Regions from separate parts of the Exiguobacterium sp. s11 genome, predicted to be linked through region 1. Evidence: a T-box and tRNA genes for the amino acid it is inferred to sense, from the RefSeq annotation. Region 1 holds a T-box; the other regions hold tRNA genes.
The links. A T-box is a leader RNA that pairs with one kind of tRNA and senses whether it is charged. The one in region 1 lies ahead of KNQ12_RS04415 (valine--tRNA ligase), so its partner is inferred to be a tRNA-Val.
Positions count from the first base shown of each region.

Region 2: it encodes a tRNA-Val, which carries the amino acid that the T-box ahead of KNQ12_RS04415 (valine--tRNA ligase) is inferred to sense. The anticodon was not compared.
Region 3: it encodes a tRNA-Val, which carries the amino acid that the T-box ahead of KNQ12_RS04415 (valine--tRNA ligase) is inferred to sense. The anticodon was not compared.

Region 1 covers NZ_JACSNF010000001.1:791,283-797,876, forward strand. The annotation lists gene KNQ12_RS04410 (bifunctional folylpolyglutamate synthase/dihydrofolate synthase) at 1-1,143, opposite strand, end outside; gene KNQ12_RS04415 (valine--tRNA ligase) at 1,198-3,834, opposite strand; T-box leader at 3,885-4,114, opposite strand; gene hemL (glutamate-1-semialdehyde 2,1-aminomutase) at 4,169-5,479, opposite strand; gene hemB (porphobilinogen synthase) at 5,476-6,465, opposite strand; gene KNQ12_RS04430 (uroporphyrinogen-III synthase) at 6,462-6,594, opposite strand, start outside.
Region 2 covers NZ_JACSNF010000006.1:81,668-88,261, reverse strand. The annotation lists gene KNQ12_RS15410 (TetR/AcrR family transcriptional regulator) at 1-270, shown strand, start outside; gene KNQ12_RS15405 (sterol desaturase family protein) at 287-922, opposite strand; gene KNQ12_RS15400 (hypothetical protein) at 1,048-1,326, shown strand; gene KNQ12_RS15395 (metallophosphoesterase family protein) at 1,362-2,096, opposite strand; gene KNQ12_RS15390 (PTS sugar transporter subunit IIC) at 2,459-3,481, shown strand; tRNA gene KNQ12_RS15385 (tRNA-Val) at 3,577-3,649, opposite strand; gene KNQ12_RS15380 (efflux RND transporter permease subunit) at 3,835-6,594, shown strand, end outside.
Region 3 covers NZ_JACSNF010000006.1:71,608-78,201, reverse strand. The annotation lists gene KNQ12_RS15360 (phytoene desaturase family protein) at 1-616, shown strand, start outside; gene KNQ12_RS15355 (histidine phosphatase family protein) at 676-1,242, opposite strand; gene KNQ12_RS15350 (response regulator transcription factor) at 1,259-1,909, opposite strand; gene KNQ12_RS15345 (HAMP domain-containing sensor histidine kinase) at 1,911-3,260, opposite strand; gene KNQ12_RS15340 (YdhK family protein) at 3,405-3,956, shown strand; tRNA gene KNQ12_RS15335 (tRNA-Val) at 4,003-4,075, opposite strand; gene KNQ12_RS15330 (nitroreductase family protein) at 4,215-4,841, opposite strand; gene yhfH (protein YhfH) at 5,027-5,173, shown strand; gene KNQ12_RS15320 (polysaccharide deacetylase family protein) at 5,365-6,210, shown strand; gene KNQ12_RS15315 (YkyA family protein) at 6,226-6,594, shown strand, end outside.

The sequences.
Region 1 (6,594 bases):
GTGACCTAAGAATGCTTTGACCGTCGTTACGTTCGCGCCCTCTTGCTGCAACTCCTCTCGCGTCCGAGCTCGTGGGAAATCAAACGTCGTCTCGTAAATATCCGGTGTAATGCTACGTAACTGCGCTAGCATCGCTGTCCGGTCTTTGTCACGTAAAATCGAACAGAGCAACGTCACCGGTTTTGATTCCTCTTTTAACCGTTCAACAAGTGCCGTGATCCCTTCCGGATTATGCGCACCATCGAGAATGATCCGTGGTTTGCGTGAGATGATCTCAAACCGTCCCGGATGTTTTGCCTCCCGTAGCCCTTTTCGGATCGCCGCTTTCGACCATCCAAGTCGTCGCGCACAAATGACGGCGTTCGCTGCATTATGGACTTGATGATGACCTTCGAGACCTAAGCGTGTCTCCGGAATCCCATCATATGTCGCCCAAGTTCCTGTCTCTTTCAGACGGTAACGGATGATCGCTTCCTGACTCCATTTCAACGTCGCATTTCGGTCACCGCAATACGCCATTAACGGTACCGTCAGCTCTTCCTGCAGTTTTCCGGCGATGACCGGTGTCCCTTGTTTGATGATCCCGAACTTCTGTAAAGCAATCTCTTGGAGCGTATCTCCGAGAATCGCTTGATGATCGTGCCCGATCGACGTGATGATCGCTGCGACCGGCTTCTTGAAGACGTTCGTCGAATCATACAATCCACCGAGTCCGACTTCATAAATGACGAAATCGGGACGAATCTGATTAAAATAATAGAAAGCAAGTCCCGTTAATGCCTCGAACTCAGTGACCGTACCGAGTGCCGGATCGATATGCTGGATGGCAGCTTGAACAGCGATCGCAGCGGCGACGAGATCATCTTCTGCGATCGGTACCCCGTTCAACATAATCCGTTCCTCGAACTGAATGATATACGGCGACGTGAACGTCCCGATGCGTAATCCTTCCGCAATTCCCATCTCACGTAAGAACGCAACCGTCGATCCTTTCCCGTTCGTGCCAGCGACATGAATCGTCGGAATCGCGTCCGGGTCAATCTGTAATTCCAGTAACATCGCCTGCATCCGTTCAAGACCTGGTTTGACGCCAAATGCTAGTAAGCTCGATAACCAATCCAATACATCTTCTCGCGTCCTCATGTTGTTCGCTCCTTTAAAAAAAGTGGCTCAAGGAAACTTGAGCCACTGCTGTAATTAGTGTGAGAGTTCGTTGATGCGTGCTTCGACAGCTTGACGTTTTTCCGTATAATCAAGTGCCTTCGCCTTTTCTTCATCAATAACATGTGCCGGTGCTTTGCCAACGAAGCCAGGGTTGTTGAGTTTTTTCTCGACCCGTTCGACTTCTTTCGTATACTTGACGAGTTCTTTATTCAAGCGCGCGATTTCTTCCTCGATGTTGATCAAGTCCGCGAGTGGGATGAACAATTCTGCTCCCGTTACGATCGCACTCATTGCTTTTTCTGGTGCTGGCATCTGTTCTTCGATTCGAAGTTCAGATGCGTTCGTGAACTTTTGCAAGTACGAGCTGTTTGACGACAGGTCGTCTTGAACACGTGCGTCATTCGTCGAGATGAACAGTTGGATCTGTTTCGACATCGGTGCGTTCACTTCCGCGCGGATGTTACGAACCGAACGGATGACGTTCTGAACCGCTTCGAATGCTGGAACGGCTTCCGGGAAGTCGAGTGACGCTTCACGTGTTGGCCATGCAGCACGTGTGATCGTCTCGCCTTCATGCGGTAAGTGTTGCCAGATCTCTTCCGTGATGAACGGCATGAACGGGTGCATCAGACGCATGATCCGATCGAGCGTATAGGCAAGAACCGAACGCGTCGTCTGTTTCGCTGCTTCATCTTCCCCGTTGAGCGGTAACTTCGCCATCTCGATGTACCAGTTACAGAAGTCTTCCCAAATGAAGTGATAGAGAATACGTCCCGCTTCACCAAACTCGTATTTGTCAGATAAACGCGTTACGTCGTCAATCGTCGTCTGTAGGCGTGTTAGGATCCATTTATCTGCGAGTGACTTCTCGCCTGTCAAATCGATCTGATCAAACGTTAGACCATCCATGTTCATCAAGGCAAAGCGGCTTGCGTTCCATAGTTTGTTCGAGAAGTTCCATGTTGCTTCGATCTTTTCCCAGTAGAAGCGGAGGTCGTTGCCTGGTGTTGATCCTGTCGTTAAGAACCAACGAAGAGAATCGGCACCATACTTCTCGATGACATCCATCGGGTCGATTCCGTTCCCAAGTGATTTCGACATCTTGCGTCCTTCCGAATCACGAATCAATCCGTGAATCAAGACGTCTTGGAATGGACGTTGTCCTGTGAATTCGTACGATTGGAAGATCATCCGTGATACCCAGAAGGCGATGATGTCGTAACCTGTGACGAGTGTCGACGTCGGGAAATATTTTTGATAATCCGCTGCGTCTTTGTTCGGCCAACCCATTGTTGAGAACGGCCAAAGCGCTGACGAGAACCACGTGTCGAGAACATCGTTGTCTTGCTCCCAGTTCTCGATATCGGCTGGTGCTTCCTTGCCAACGTATACTTCGCATGTTTCTTTATGGTACCAAGCCGGAATCCGGTGTCCCCACCAGAGTTGACGGCTGACACACCAGTCACGGATGTTTTCCATCCAGCGCACATACGTGTTCTCAAAGCGTTGTGGAACGAAGTTGACCTTGTCTGGTCCTTGTTGTTCCTCGAGTGCTTTTTGCGCGAGTGGTTCCATTTTGACGAACCATTGGAGTGAAAGATACGGCTCAACGATCGCGTCTGAACGCTCCGAGTGACCGACAGAGTGCAAGTGTGGTTCGATTTTGATTAGAACACCTTCTGCTTTTAAATCTTCAACGATTTGTTTCCGGCATTCGAAGCGATCCATACCTTCGTATTTCCCTGCGTTCTCGTTCATCGTTCCGTCTTCATTCATGACGAGGACACGTGGTAACTCGTGACGGTTACCGACTTCGAAGTCGTTCGGGTCGTGCGCTGGTGTGATCTTAACGACACCTGTACCGAACTCCATGTCGACATAGTCATCGGCAACAATCGGAATCTCGCGACCAACGATTGGTAACGTGATTGTTTTTCCGACGAGGTGAGCATAACGCTCATCCTTCGGGTTCACGGCGATCGCTGTATCACCGAGCATCGTCTCAGGACGTGTCGTCGCTAGTTCAACGTGACCTGAACCGTCCGTTAGTGGATAGCTGAAGTGATAGAACGCACCTTCTATATCCTTGTAGATGACTTCGATATCCGAGATCGCTGTTTTCGTCGCTGGGTCCCAGTTAACGATGTATTCGCCGCGGTAGATCAAGCCTTTTTCGTAAAGTTTCACGAAGACTTCTTGAACCGCTTCTGACAATCCTTCGTCAAGCGTGAAACGCTCCCGTGAATAGTCGAGTCCAAGACCGAGTTTTGCCCATTGTGCACGGATCGTTGACGCGTACTCTTCTTTCCATGCCCATGATTGCTCGAGGAATTTCTCGCGCCCCATTTCAAGACGTGATTGTCCTTCTGCCCGCAGTTTTTGTTCGACTTTTGCTTGCGTCGCGATACCGGCATGGTCCATTCCTGGTAGGTAAAGAACGTCGAATCCTTGCATCCGCTTCATCCGTGTCAGCATGTCTTGTAACGTTGTGTCCCACGCGTGACCAAGGTGCAATTTACCTGTGACGTTCGGTGGTGGAATGACGATCGTGTACGGCTCTTTTTCTGGATCCTGATCGGCTTTGAAATAGTCACCTTTCACCCAAAAGTCGTACCATTTTTCTTCCGTTGCCTGCGGATCATACTTCGTTGGCATTGATAATTCCTGCATCCTGATCGCTCCCTTTTTGTCCATAATAAAAACGGCTTCTCTCGTCCTATGCTAAGGACGAAAGAAAGCCGTTGCTTTTTTCCGCGGTACCACCTTAGTTCATCCACAATCGGATGCCCTCGAGCCACGTAACGTGTGGAGAACGGATATCGCTCGTAAGACTCACGATACCAGCTCGTGGGGTGACCTTCCTCCTGTTCGCCCGTCACATCTTTCAGCCAAGGATGTGTTCTCTACACCGGTACGAATACAGGACTACTCTTCCCGTCATCGCTGTTGCCATTTTCTTCTTTACTTATTTTAGCCGAGAGTTCAAGCAATCGTCAAGAACTGCTTAACGACCAAATTCAACTTGGAGTTCTTGGAACGTCAATTCGACGGCTTCGATCGTCCGCTCGATGTCTTCGTCCGTGTGGGCGATTGACAGGAAGAGACCTTCGAATTGTGACGGTGGTAAGAAGACACCACGCGCCGCCATCTTTTGATAATACGAACGGAACATCTCAAGGTTCGATGTTTTCGCTTTTTCGAAGTTCGTGACGCGCTCATCCGTGAAGAAGACACCGAACATCGCGCCTGCACGGTTCGTCGTCAACGGAATGTTATACTTCGCCGCAGCGTTCAGGTAGCCTTCTGACAAACGGCTCGCTTTCCGGTCGAACTCTGCATAGTGTTCTGGTTTCAATTGTGTCAATGTCGCTAGACCTGCTGCCATCGCGAGTGGGTTCCCGGATAACGTACCTGCTTGATAGATTGGACCTTGTGGTGCGATCTGCTCCATGATGTCACGACGTCCACCGTAAGCACCAACTGGCATTCCGCCGCCGATGACTTTACCGAGACACGTGATATCCGGTGTGACACCGAAATGTCCTTGGGCACAGTGGAATCCGACACGGAAACCGGTCATGACTTCGTCAAAGATCAGTAAGGCGCCGTTTTCTGACGTGATTTCCCGTAAGCCTTCGAGGAATCCTGGTTCTGGTGGCACGAAGCCCATGTTCCCAGCAGCCGGTTCGACGATGACACCGGCGATATCGTCGCCATGTTTTTCGAACGCGATCCGGACAGCGTCCAAATCATTGTACGGAACTGTCAGCGTCATGCTCGCGATTTGCGCCGGAACGCCTGGTGAATCTGGTAATCCGAGTGTCGCGACACCTGAACCTGCTTTGATCAAGAGCGAGTCACCGTGACCATGGTAACAGCCTTCGAACTTCAAGATTTTCGTCCGACCTGTGTAGCCACGTGCGAGACGAAGGGCAGCCATCGTCGCTTCAGTCCCTGAGTTGACCATCCGGACGACTTCGACCGACGGCACACGACTGATGACGACTTCCGCCATCGCTGATTCGATTTCCGTTGGTGTCCCGTAGCTCCAGCCACGCGTTGCTTGTTCTTGAATTGCTGACGTGACGATTGGATCGGCATGACCGAGAATCATTGGTCCCCATGACAAGACATAATCGATATATTCTTTTCCGTCGATATCATAGAGCTTCGATCCTTTCGCATGATCTGCGAAAATCGGTGTCATCCCGACCGATTTATAAGCACGGACCGGACTGTTGACACCACCCGGCATGAGCGGGAGTGCCCGCTCGAATGCTTCTTTTGATTTTGAGTTCTGGTTAATTAAGCTCATTTCGACCCCTCCAGGTAACGACAAATGTCTTTTGCGAAATAGGTGATGATTAAATCAGCGCCTGCTCGTTTAAAGCCAAGCATCGTCTCAAGGACGATTCGTTCTTCGTCGATCCAGCCGTTCAAGGCAGCGGCTTTGACCATTGCATACTCACCCGATACGTTATATGCGACAATTGGTAGATCGATTCGCTCGCGCACATCGCGAATGATATCCATGAACGCAAGTGCAGGTTTGACGATCATGAAGTCAGCTCCTTGATCGACGTCCGCTGTTGCTTCGCGGAACGCTTCGCGACGGTTTGCCGGGTCCATTTGATAACCTTTCCGGTCGCCTTCTCCCGGTGCCGAGTTCGCTGCATCACGGAATGGACCGTAATAAGCAGACGCATATTTAACACCGTAGCTCATGACCGGAATGTGACTGAAGCCGTTCTCGTCTAATCCTTGACGAATCGCTGCGACGAATCCGTCCATCATCGATGATGGCGCGATGACGTCGGCACCTGCTCGGGCTTGTGAGATTGCTGTCTTGACGTGAAGCGGTAATGACGCATCATTATCGACCGTACCGTCGGCGACGATTCCACAATGACCTGTCGACGTATATTCACATAAGCATGTGTCGGCGATGACCGTTAGCTGCGGGGCAACCTTCTTGACGAGACGTGTCGCTTCTTGAACGATCCCGTGATCGTGAAACGCACCTGATCCTTGCTCGTCTTTCAAGTGGTCGTGCGGGACACCGAATAAAATGACAGATTCGATTCCGAGTGCGACGACTTCTTCAATCTCAGCCGTCAGATGATCGAGTGATAAGTTGAAGACGCCAGGCATCGAACTGACTTCGCGTTTAATGTCTTCGCCTTCAGCGACAAAAATCGGATAAATCAAATCTGATTTATGCAACTGATTCTCGCGGACGAGTGACCGGAGTGATGCGGTATGACGTAAACGACGGTGACGTGCGTATTCTAATGTGTTCATGCTGATTCCTCCTCAATGATACGATCAATCATGCCGTCCACCGTGAATTCACGGGCGACATGGATCGGTTGAAGTCCGGCTGCTTTTGCTGCTTGCTCCGTGACCGTCCCGATGACGATGAATATCGTC
Region 2 (6,594 bases), on a different contig from region 1:
CATTTGTTCATTCTTCAAATCATTGAAGAAACACGTAATCTCAAATTACAAGAAATGCAGGAACTACGGACACGTATCGAACGGCATGTCGTCGAATATCTTAAAACGCTCCTTGAGACTCGCCTTGGACAAAATGATCGTGACGTACCAGTAGATGTCACAGCATTTCTGATTTTCCGGACGTATATCGCATTGATTGCCGAATGGCCATCGATTGCGCATCCACTTGAGCTCGATACGATTCGTCGTGCCATGCTACGTATTTTATGAATCAAAAAACCGCCGGTCAGTGGATCGGCGGTTTTTCATATTCTCGATTCTTTTCTAAATTCCGTGCCGTTTGACTAGAAGTAACTGTTTTTTCATCCTTCAAAGTACCAAATAACCAATCTCCCACCGGATTCGATACACCAAACCAATAGTGTTCATTTTTGAAATGATGTAACAGATGCGTCTTTTTCATCCATTTCCCAAAGCGTGTTCTCGGTTTCAGCGGAACGTGTGCCACGTAATGTTTCCATTCATACACAAGCAACATGACGATCAATCCACTCGCGGCTGCAGCTGTCGAAACGACAGATTGCGTCAGAAAATAGGTCAGCGCCGCAAAGAAACCAAGATTCGGCAAGGAATACCAGACCGGTAAAAACAACAGATGCAGTTCATTCGGATGCGCATGATGATCGTAATGAAGTCGTTTCAATAATTTTCGTCCAAGCACATTTTTAGGCGGTGGTAAATGGAACAAAAAACGATGCGTCAAATATTCACTGAAACTAAAGACGATCAATCCAAGACAAAAGAACAGTAAAATTGACCAATGAAACGGCTGAGCAAGGACATAACTACTGACCGCAATCAGTAATACGAGCATGATCAAAATATCCGGAAACAGAAAAAAACGACGATAGATATTTAACATAGGTGCCTTCCCCTTTCTCTTTCGTTACAGCATATAATCGTACGTTCATCGATTCGTCACGTTTTTTACTTCAAGTCGTGTAATCATTCTCGCTTCCTCCCTTATACTAAATAGAGAATGGAGTGATGATCACTTTGAGTTTATCGACCGGAATCATCTTCGTGTTACTCGCCTATACACTCATGTCGCTTTACGACATGTGGCAGGTATACCGGATAACGAGCAAACTTTGGATGTTTGTATTGTTTCTTGCAACATTAATCAGTCTCATCGTTGCCTTTTTTGTGGTCCCTGTCCTTGCTCTATTCTTTTACTGGTCACGCCATCCATTGAAACGAAACATCGGTATCGTATTACTGATTGTCGTATGTCTCATCTCAATCATGACAAAACTGTCGTCTTGATTGAATTCCTTCATGAACTACTCATGAAGGTTTTTTCATGTCCTACTACCGAAGAAGAGTCGGCGCATCAACTCACGTTCCGGCATCTCCGTCGTATTGAGGACGTCTAAAAATGGTCGATCATCATATGAAAGCTTCAGGATTTCTGAACGGACTTGATCCTTCTCCCAATCAATAATTGCTACTGGAGCAATAGCTGTTTGCTGACATCCAAGTGCACCTGGATTAATAAAGAGCGTTTGCTCTGTCTCGACTTGTTGCGCTGGATGATGATGACCGAAACCAATGATCCGCGCCTCACTTCCAGCAAACAAGGCGGATAAGTTATCTTTTGTTCCATCCATTGCTTGCTTTAAGGGTTCTTCACCAATCTTCTTCGTCTGATCGGCATAAGCATAGTGCGTCAGGTGCATCGATTGTTCCTGATGCATGACATTTAAAACACGTGGTAAACGTTCCAAATACTTTTTATTTTCTTGTGTCAACGTATCCACGATCCATTGGTGGTGCTCTTTCGCATGGCGGTAACTATCGGGATAGGTCTCCCCATGGATTAAAGCAAGGACACATTCATCATGGTTCCCAGAAATCGTTTGAATATCAGGTCGTTGCTTCAATAGATCAATGACTTCATTATGTTCTGGTCCAATGCCGACAAGATCACCGAGACAATAGACGGCATCGATATCTGATTGTTGATCAAGATAGGACAAAACCGCACGCAAAGCTGATGCATTGCCGTGAATATCTGTAAAAAGCATGACTTTCATGTAAACGCCTCCATTGTTGGTACATTAGGATTTCCAGATGATACCGTGAATTCCTGTCAGATTTCAGGAAAAAATAAATTGTCAGAAAATATTGATTATTATTCAAGAGCATGTTAGGCTTAGAAAAATTCACAGAGAGGGGCACGATCAAATGATTCCGACGCAACAGCCATTTAACCAAGCCGGACGACTGATTATTCTATGCATGAGGGACTGAAAACTTTTCCGATGATGAAACGGAAATGATTTTTGGGCCCTTCTTTCGATGCATCGAATGAGGCGCCCGCACAGAATGAGTGGCGCCTATCCCAAAAACGGATAGGCTTTTTTCATGGCAAAAAATAGAGATAGATAGAGAGAGGATGACAACGTTGAAAGAATATGCGATGGATCGAATGGTAAAAGTATCAGCTGGAATGGCAAATGCCGTTCTTGTAACACTCGGTGTCGGACTCCTGATTGAGACACTCGGAAATCTTCTACATATCCAAATGCTACTGACGATTGGTGGTGTCGCAAAAGTACTACTCGCCCCTGCACTTGGTGCCGGTATTGCCTTTCAGCTCGGAGGAAATACACTTGTTCTGTTCAGCGCGATGATCGCAGCGACGATCGGTGGTGCCGCTCTTCAATCAACTGCTTCTGGACTCGTTCTTGTACCCGGTCAGCCGATCAGTGCGTTACTCGCAGCTGCCGTCGCTGTATACGTCGGAAAACGCATGACTGGAAAAACGAAATTTGACATGATGGTCATCCCGATGAGCGCTGTCCTTGCTGGCGGCGTGACTGGAATCGGTGCTGCTGCCGTCACGACACCACTCCTTACAAAATTCAGTGCCATGATCACAGCATCCGTTGAATCATCTCCAATCGCAACTTCTCTTGTCATTGCACTCATCTTTAGTGTCTTATTGATGTCTCCTGCTTCGTCCGCTGCACTCGCTATCGCTTTGCAACTTGATCCTGTAGCAAGTGCCGCTGCACTGATTGGCTGTTCCGCTCAATTCGTCGGCTTCACGTTGATGGCATACCGTCAGACGGATCCAGGTGGTTTGATTGCTTCATTCTTTGTAACACCTAAAGTACAATTCCCGAATATCGTTAAAAATCCACGTCTTGTCGTTGCACCGTTTCTCGCAGCGATGATTTCAGCTCCTGTCGCGACGCTTCTTCTCTCTTTGAAAGTACCGTACGAACTCGCAGGACTTGGATTAAATTCGATGATTGCCCCACTCAATATCTTCGTCAACCAAGGTCCTCAGGCGTTCCTCGTCTTCTTCTTGACTGGTGTCGTTCTACCTGGCGTCTTGACGCTCGTCTTCTATCGATTGACGACCGTCGCAGGGTGGACGAAGCGTGGCGATCTTCACCTCGAAATTCAATAAAACAATTTACCTCCCTTCCAACTATTCCTGATTGATTTCGGGAATAGTTTTTTAACGCAAAAAAATCGCTCCTTCGAAAAGGAACGATTTCGGTATGATTCTGACTGGGCTCGAACCAGCGACCTCTACCCTGTCAAGGTAGCGCTCTCCCAGCTGAGCTACAGAATCATGCTGTGTTGTTACTGGGTATGTTTTTATTATAGCAGCATATCGAAAAGTGTAAAGCCTTTTTCACAAAAAAATTCATCTTTTTTCAAAAAGATCTTTTTAAATAAAAACAGTTTTAAAGTTGCGGGTTCTATGAGTGTCCTCTACTATGTAAATAAGCACATATAAAAGAAAGGAGCGTTCATATGAACTTTTTAACCCGATTTAGTTTGAAGAACTCGGTTGCTGTCTTCATCATTGCAATCCTATTGATTTTAGGAGGCGTGTATTCCTTCTCACAATTAAAAGTCGATCAGTTCCCGGAAATCGAGTTTCCTCAGATTTCAATCGAAGCGGTTTACCCTGGTGCATCTCCTGACGACGTCGATAAACAAGTCGTCTCAAAGCTTGAAACTTCCCTTAAAGGAATTGAAGGGGCTACCAAGCTAACGAGTTCTTCTTATGAAAGTATCGGTATCTTAAACATCGAATTCCCGTTCGATACCGATATGGATAAGGTCGAACAACAAATCGATGCTGCCATCCAAGATGCGAATCTACCGGAGGAAGCAACGACGAAATTAAATCGTCTGTCATTTGGTTCATTCCCGATCTATAACATCTCTTTCTTTAGTAAGGATGGTAAAGACATCGAAAAAATCCTAAAGGAAGATATCGAACCTGAACTTAATAAGATTCCAGGAATCAACAGCGTTTCGGTTGGTGGCTATAAGGATGATCTCGTTCAAATCACCGTCGATAAGGAGAAAGCGACGGAAGCGGGTCTCTCGCTCTCAAGCATCAAGGAACAAATCAATGGAAAGTATGTCTCGTTCCCATCTGGTCAACTATCAGAAAACGATTCGAAAATTCCGATTCGCGTTGAGGAAAAACTAGAAAATCTAGATAAACTAAAAAATCTACAATTGACACCTGCTGCAGGTGCGGCTAGTTCATCAAGTAACGGTCAAACAGGTGGTTCATCTGCTGGCGGTCCACCACAAGGGGCAACGCAAGGACCACCAAGTACAACAGGTGGTGCAGCTGCAGATCAGGCTTCTGAACCTGTAGAACCGATTCGCCTAGAGGATATCGCAAAAATCGAAGCCGTCTCACAACAAAGTGAAAAAACACGTTACGATTTAAAAGATTCCTTATCGATGGCGATCACGAAAAAACAAGATGCCAATACGGTCGAAATCGCAGATGAAGTCACGAAGATCCTCAATAAATATGACGACCAAGTCGACTATACGATTGGGATTGATTCAGCGAAGGATATCGAGGAGTCCGTTGCGACACTCGTCAAAGAAGGATTACTTGGTGCCCTCTTCGCATCACTCGCTGTACTCTTATTCTTGCGGAACATCCGCGCGACGATCATCGCCATCGTCTCGATTCCATTGTCATTACTCATCGCCGCTATCTTCTTGAACTGGCAAGATATCTCCCTGAACATCATGACACTTGGTGGGATGGCTGTTGCAGTCGGTCGTGTCGTCGATGATAGTATCGTTGTCATCGAGAACATCTTCCGGCGCGTCCGAAAATCCGAATCTGGTATGACGGATGAGATCATCGAACAATCGACAAAAGAGATTCTAAAAGCAATCACGTCATCGACGCTGACGACCGTCGTCGTCTTCCTACCGATTGGATTTGTCGGTGGGATTACTGGTAAGTTCTTCTTACCGTTCGCTTTGACGATTATTTTCTCATTACTTGCTTCACTACTCGTTGCGATCACGATCGTACCGATTCTCGCGAAGTTTGCCTTCAAAAAGGTACCAGCAGAAGAAAAAGAAGGCGCTCTCCAACGTTGGTATGGCAAGCTGATTGAAAAATCACTCTCGCACAAGGCGATTATCTTGGTCGTATCGTTCATCCTTCTCGGTGGTTCCCTAGCGATCGTACCGCGTCTCGGCTTTACGTTCATTCCGAACGAGGCATCGAAGACCTTGACGGCATCGCTTGAACTTCCGGCTGCGACATCACTTGAAAAAACAAGTGACGTCTCGTTTGAGATGGAAAAAATGTTTGATAAAGAAAAAGCCATTGCTGACGTGACGACTTCTGTCGGAGCGCGTGACTTCACGACAGGCTTACGTCTCGATAATAAAGCAAGTTACTTCTTGAATCTAAAAGACGGCGTAAACGTCGAGAAAACGATCAAATCACTTGAGACACAGATGGAAGACATTGCTCAAGATGAAAACGTCGATGTCAAAATCAGTGTGGCTGAACTATCGACAGGTGGTCCTCCATCGAATAACAACGTCGATGTCGACTTGTTCTCGAACGATCTCGAAGCCCTTCAAGAGGCGGCAAAACTCGTCGAGGATAACATGTCGAAAAATAATGATTTGAAATATATCACGAACAACTTCAGCGAAAAACAAAAGCAGTATCTCGTAGAAATCGATCCTGAGAAAGCAAGTGATCGTGGACTATCTGGTTTCCAGATTCTCGGTACCGTCAACGATCAAACGAAGCCAGTCACGGTCGGAACGCTCAATCTCGATAATAAGGATCAAGACGTACAATTATCTTATGAAGAAGGACTCGTCTCGAAAGAAGATCTCGAAGACGTCCAACTCTTCTCAGCAAACGGTCCTGTTGCTTTGAAAGATGTCGCGAACGTCAATGAAGTCGAGACCTTCACATCGATTCAGAAACTCGACGGAAAAGTATATGCTCGCGTATCTGGACAAGTCAAAGGAGACGACGTTCAAAACGTATCGAATGCCGTAAAAGCTGACGTCGAAAAAATCGATTTACCAGACGGTGTCTCACTGACAAGTGGTGGTGGAAATGATGATACGGTCGAAATCTTCCAATCACTCGGAATTGCGATTGTCGTTGCCATCGGACTCGTGTACCTGACAATGTTGATCACATTCGGAAAAGCTCGGATTCCGTTCATCATCTTGTCCTCTCTGATCTTTGTTCCGATTGGTTCACTCGTC
Region 3 (6,594 bases), on a different contig from region 1:
ACAGGCAAAAAAATTACAAGCGTCGTTTGCCCCTTCCGTTTCAGGTCTTGTCCTATTGCTCGGTGTAAATCGTGAGTATCGCGGGCTGGCGCATCATAATTTCTTTTTCTCAGAAAATCCAGAGCGTGAATTCGCCCAAATGTTCAAAGAAGGTACTCCTCCAGAGGATCCAACGATTTATGTCGGTGTCTCGTCAAAATCCGACGCTTCCCAAGCTCCTGAAGGGAAGGATAACTTATTCGTCTTGACACACGTTCCACCGCTAACACTTCAAAAAGGTGAGGTCGACTGGGATGCGTACCGCGAAGTCGTTCTCGATAAACTGGAGCGGATGGGACTTCATGGACTTCGGGAATCGATCGAGTTTGAATATCGCTTTACCCCAGAGGATTTGAAAGAATTATACGGTCCAAACGGTGGATCGATTTATGGTGTCGCAGCCGATCGGAAGAAAAATGGTGGATTCAAGATTCCATCGAAGAGTGACTTGTACGAAGGACTTTATTTCGTTGGTGGGTCGACACATCCAGGCGGCGGTGTACCAATGGTCACCTTGTCCGGTCAATTAACAGCTGATTTGATCCGAAAACATGAAGGTGCTGTTCCTACGCCTTAAGATTTCTCCAATTACAAAAGAGACGGAAACTGATTCACTCATCAGTTCCGTCTCTTTTTTTACTTTGTATTCGTCAAAAGTGGTACGACATGAATGTCCGCCTTTTCTCCTAATCTCACATCCATTCGACATACGGCTGGCATTGGTAAGGATTTCCAAAATGCGTAATCAAACGTCGAATCAAATGTTTCTAAGAGTAACACCATGATGTTTCCGTGTGTTCCAAGAACGACTATTTCGTCAGGATGCTTCTCCACTAGTTCGTCGATGAATGGCCGAATGCGTTGCGACGCTTCGTTGTTCGTTTCGCCTCCATACGGATTTTCATTCGGATGTTGCCATACATATGTGACCGCTGCTTGAAAATCGTCAAGCTCTCCCGGTGCTAACAATCGCTCTCGTAGTTCCTCTACCTCAATGATTGGTTGTTGACGTGCCTCTGCAAGCGGTGCAATCGTCTCGATCGCCCGTTGATACGGGCTGCTGTAGAACCTGTCGATTGGAATTTCTTGAAACGTTTCAAGTAAACGTATCGCATCTGCTCGTCCTTTATCGGAAAGTGGTCGTTTCCGTTCATCTGGTGAATATGTCGAGTGTGCGTGCCGTACGAAATAGAGTGTCGTCATGTTTTGATTTTCCCCTTTATTGGTGTGTCCATCGGTATCCGATTCCGCGAACTGTTTCGAGATGCTGTTCAATCGGAAAACCGCAAACACGTAGTTTTTCTCTTAAATGTCTGATATGCGAGTCGATCGTCCGCTCGTCTACAGACGCTTCCGCTCCCCATAACATCGTCGTTAGTTGATCGCGTGTCCAAACACGTCGTGGAGAATCTAAAAATACACCTAACAACTCAAACTCCGTCTTCGTTAACGAAATCTTTTGTTGGAGGTAACTACAACGATAGCTTTCCCGGTCATAGGATAGACCATCATACTGTTGCTGTAATAAAACTTCCATTCGCCCGATCAGTTCCCCTTCTTGAATCGGTTTTGATATGTAATCATTCGCTCCTACTTCTCGTGTCCGAATGATGTCTTCCCGCTGATTCCGAGCCGTAACCATCAAGATTGGGATGTTAGAGTGTTCTCGAATGAGACGACAACATGTCCAGCCATCCATATCCGGCATCATGACATCTAGTAAAATCAGGTCGAATACGTGCTGACGGCAGAGATCAAGAGCTTGTTGCGCAGAATCTACAAGCTGACACGTGTACCCATACGGCTGAATATACAGTTTGAGCAGTTCAAGCATTCTTGGTTCATCATCTACGATCAATACATGCGGCATTTTATTTCTCCTTCCACTGCAGTGTCACTTGTGTTCCATGTCCAAGCTGACTCTTGATGTTCAATTCTGCTCCATGTGTCTGAGCAATTGCTTCAACGATGGAGAGTCCGATTCCAGTTCCTCCATGTTTTCGAGAACGAGATGCTTCCGTTCGGTAGAGCCGTTTCGTTACATGAGGTAAAGATTCTGCAGCGATTCCTTCTCCTGTATCTTCGATTTGAATGAAAGCCCCTACTGCGTTGACACCATAACGAACGATAATTTTTCCCGACGTCGTATGTCGTCGTGCATTTTCAATGATATTCACGATCATCTGACGGAGCTGCTGAGCGTCACCCATCACTTCTAATCGCTCACCTTCTATCTCGAACGAAACATTTTCTTGTTCGATGTCTGGACGCATCAATCGTATCACTTGATGAATCAAGTCTTCGACATCGACAGGTTTTCGTTCCATCATAAAAGCATTCGCATCAATGCGTGCTAGCCAAAATAATTGCTCAATCCATTCATTCATTTGCTGACTTTCTTCTCGAATGATCGTAATGTAGCGTTGTTGCTCATCCGGCGTCAACGTTTGGCGTTCGAGAATATCCGCGTATCCCTTTATATATGTCAATGGTGTGCGTAATTCATGAGATACGCTTGCTAAAAATTCGGATCGTTCTCGATTCAAAAAATCGAGATCCTGTTTTAATTGCTGAATCGAACGCGCCAATTGTCCCAGTTCGTCTTGTCGATCAATCGGCAACTCTCCACCTTCTCCATCTAATAGGCGTGCCGTCGCTTTTTCCATCTGAATCAACGGACGAGAGATGAGTCGGGTCGTCCAAATACTTGCCGCACCTGCTAATAATAGTGCGAGCAGACCCACTTGGAAAAACTGCTGTTTCAACGGATCAAGTACGTGATCTACGATTGCTTTAGAAGCGAACATGAAGACATGCCCCCGATGTTTCCCGTCGATGGTAATGGGACTGTCCGTCATTAAAAAGTCACGCATCGTCACGATTTTTCCTTGTTGACGGTAATCGAAATCCGTATGCTCTAGCACACTTTTCATCTCATTCGACAAAGGTCGTGACGCTTCGAGTTGTTTTCCATCTGCATCAGTGATCACCACAGTAAAAGATGAATCTGCTTCCATCATGCTGACATGGCGCATTGTCGTTTGGTCATAGGAATCGACAAGGACATCACGATGGGTATTTCCTCGGTTCAATAAACCGTCCACTACTTCCTGCGTTCGTGTTTGAGATAACTGATAATACAACGTCCCAAACAACACACTGCCACAAATTAAAAATGCCGCAAGCACGATTCCTCCGACCGAGTATGAAATACGACGCATGACATTTCCTCCCTTTCTCTTCACTTTAGTATAGCGAAAAAAACACGATCGACGCTGACAAACAAAACTGTCACCTCATCTGCACACGATTTGCACATACGCTGGGTATAGTAAAGAAGACTAGTGACTTCAGGAGGGTTTTATATGAAAAAATCATTGACATTAACCGCACTTGCTCTTAGTTCTACGCTTTGGCTCGGTGCATGTGGATCCGCCAATAACGATGGAAGTAATAGTGACTCACACGATATGTCTCATGGAGATATGATGCATTCGAGCGACGGAAAGCTACCATCCGGTTTAAAGGAAGCCAGTGATCCGACTTATCCGAAAGGAAGAAACGTCACGTTGACGACGGATCATATGGACGGTATGGACGGAGCTAAAGCAACGATTGCGGGAGCTTACGATACCGTCGTCTATGCGATCAGTTACAAACCGACTACTGGTGGAAAGATGGTGAAAAATCATAAATGGGTCATTCAGGAAGAACTCGATCCCGTTCCAACTAAGCCACTGCAAGTTGGTGATGAAACGACTGTCAAAGCGGATCATATGAAAGGTATGGATGGAGCAAAAGCGACGATTGATGAAGTAAAGGAAACGACGGTCTACATGGTGAACTATGAACCGACGGACGGTGGAGAGATGGTGAAAAACCATAAATGGGTCACAGAGGATGAGATAAAGAAATAATAAAAAAAGCCCGCTTTTCCTATAAAGGAAAAGCGGGCTTTCGGTATGATTCTGACTGGGCTCGAACCAGCGACCTCTACCCTGTCAAGGTAGCGCTCTCCCAGCTGAGCTACAGAATCATGTTTGCAGTACGTTATGTACTTGCTAGGACATGTATTAATATATCAAGAAACTAAAAGGCTGACAAGTCTTTTTCTGAAAAAAAATAAAAAAATTAAAATGGAGGAATTGAACCCCGCTTCCTCCATTTTGAATGACTTACAGGAAGGTCGACACTTGATCAATCGGTAAACGTAGTGCCGGACGCTTTTTCGCATCTTCAACCGCTTTTCCGACAGCAATCAACATGACCGGTACATACCGTGACTCGGTAATGAACGTTTCCGCAAAACGTTGATGATCGAATCCACCCATTGCGAGTGTTGATAATCCACGCGCTTCTGCCGCAAGCATCAATTGCATCGCAGCAAGGCTCGCATTCGACATTGCCGCATCGCGCCCATAGGCTTCACTTTGATAAGCGCCTTCTACCTGTGCCTTGATCGAATCAAATAAATCCTCTGTCATGCCACCTGCTTCTACTGCTGGACCGTACACCGGATTGTAGTTTCGATTAGCTTGAACATCACCTAAGATCGCAATGACTGCTGAAGCCGAAGTGATAGCCGGCTGATTGTATGCGATCGGTGCAAGCTGTTGCTTCGCTTCTTCTGAATGGAAGACCGTGAAATGCCAGTGTTGCAAATTCCAAGCACTCGGCGCCGCTGTCGTCCATTCTAATAGTTCTTCCACTTCCTGTTTTGAAAGTTTGAACGTTTCGTCGTAATGACGAACCGAACGTCTTTCTGTTAAGACACGCATTGTATCAAGTGTTGCCTGTGTCATGTGTAAATCCCCCTTATTATTATCAGATTACTTAGATATCGTAGCATGTCTCTTTTTTATTGTCCTCTATCAATACTTCAAACGAATTTACTGTTATAAAACAACAGTTGACATTAAACCTCTGTACTAATACAATAAAAACAAGAAAAAAGATCATTGCGTTTATTTTGAAGGAGGAAAAACACATGGAACAACCCCTTTACCAAGAAGCATCTGCTGCATTCTATCGTGAACTTCCCGTCAAGACGTGTGCCCATTGCGGAAAAGAGATGGATGAACAATGTGAATCCTATCAAACGGAATGCGATGAGTGTGCTGTAACAGAACACTAATAACACATGAAACAATCACTTATTCAGTGGTTGTTTTTTTATTTCTTACAAACTTCTTCTAAATAAATCGATATTTTTTAGAAAAATCGATTTTTCGTCATCTTTTTGTCATCTGTTTGTTACAAAAGAAACAGTCAGAATGTTACATTATCTGTATATGATATTTTTGACAAAAGGAGCGACAGACAACGATGGATCCATTTACCTCAAGCCACGCTAGCGAACTCGGTCCACGACCGCGTACAAAAAAAAGAAAGTTTTTCCCTCGGTTCTTCTTACTTCTCACACTTGTCTTTCTCGGAGTTGGGGGATATATCGCTTATCGATACGTATTTACTCCTGAACAACAATCCATTACGACAGGTAAATCCATTACTGAAGTCCCTGTCGTCAATATGGAAAAAGCACGCGTGGAAAAATGGAATGGTGTGACGAAAAAAGTCGCTTATTTAACATTCGAGGATGGTCCATCCGCATTAACACCGGACTTACTTCGAACATTGGATCAACTTCAGACTCGTGCCACTTTCTTTTATCTCGGAACACAAATAGATGCTTTTCCGCAAGAAGTCAAAGCTGCTGCTAAAGCTGGACACTATATCGGATTACACGGGGAAACACACGATTACGATACATTGTACGAAAAAGGAAAGTATGTCTCAGAGATGCAAAGTGTTCAGAAGAAAATCCATGAGTTGACGAAGCTAACACCACATTTGACACGACCACCTTATGGCTCTGATCCAGGCATCACGAAAAAAATGGCATCTGCCATTCATTCAGCAGACTTCCGCGTGTGGGACTGGTCAATCGATTCAATGGACTGGTATTACAAAGATAGTGCAAAAGAAGTAGCGAATACGGTCATTCGGCGAGCAGAGCGTCCGTTTGAAATCATTCTCTTACATGAACAACCACAAGCCATCAAAGCACTTCCAGCCATTGTTGCCGGACTTCAGAAAAAAGGCTATCAATTCGCGATTTATGATGAAGATTTCCATATTCCGTACAACTTCGCGCAACACTCGAATTTATAAGGAGTTACTATCCAGATGAAAAAAACATTCGTAGCAGTACTGTTCCTGTCGAGCTTTGGACTCGCTGCCTGTTCCAACGATTCACCAGCCTCTCTTCATGAACAGCTAGAGCAACAAGTGAAAGGTGAAGAGAAAGCATTCACGCTAGCTGATCAACGTGCTCGTAAGGATGAAATTTCAGTTAATACGTACCAAGCCGTTCTTGATGCAGGTGCTGAAGAAATCAAACGCTCTCAAAATGAACGAGAGGAATTAGAAGCCTTAAATGACGAACGGCTTGCTTTATTGAAACAAGAAGAAACGTTACGTAAGGAAACGTACGCTGCACTCGATCTTGAAGAATTGAAGGATGCTGTCAACAAACTTGATGGTAAAGCAAAAACA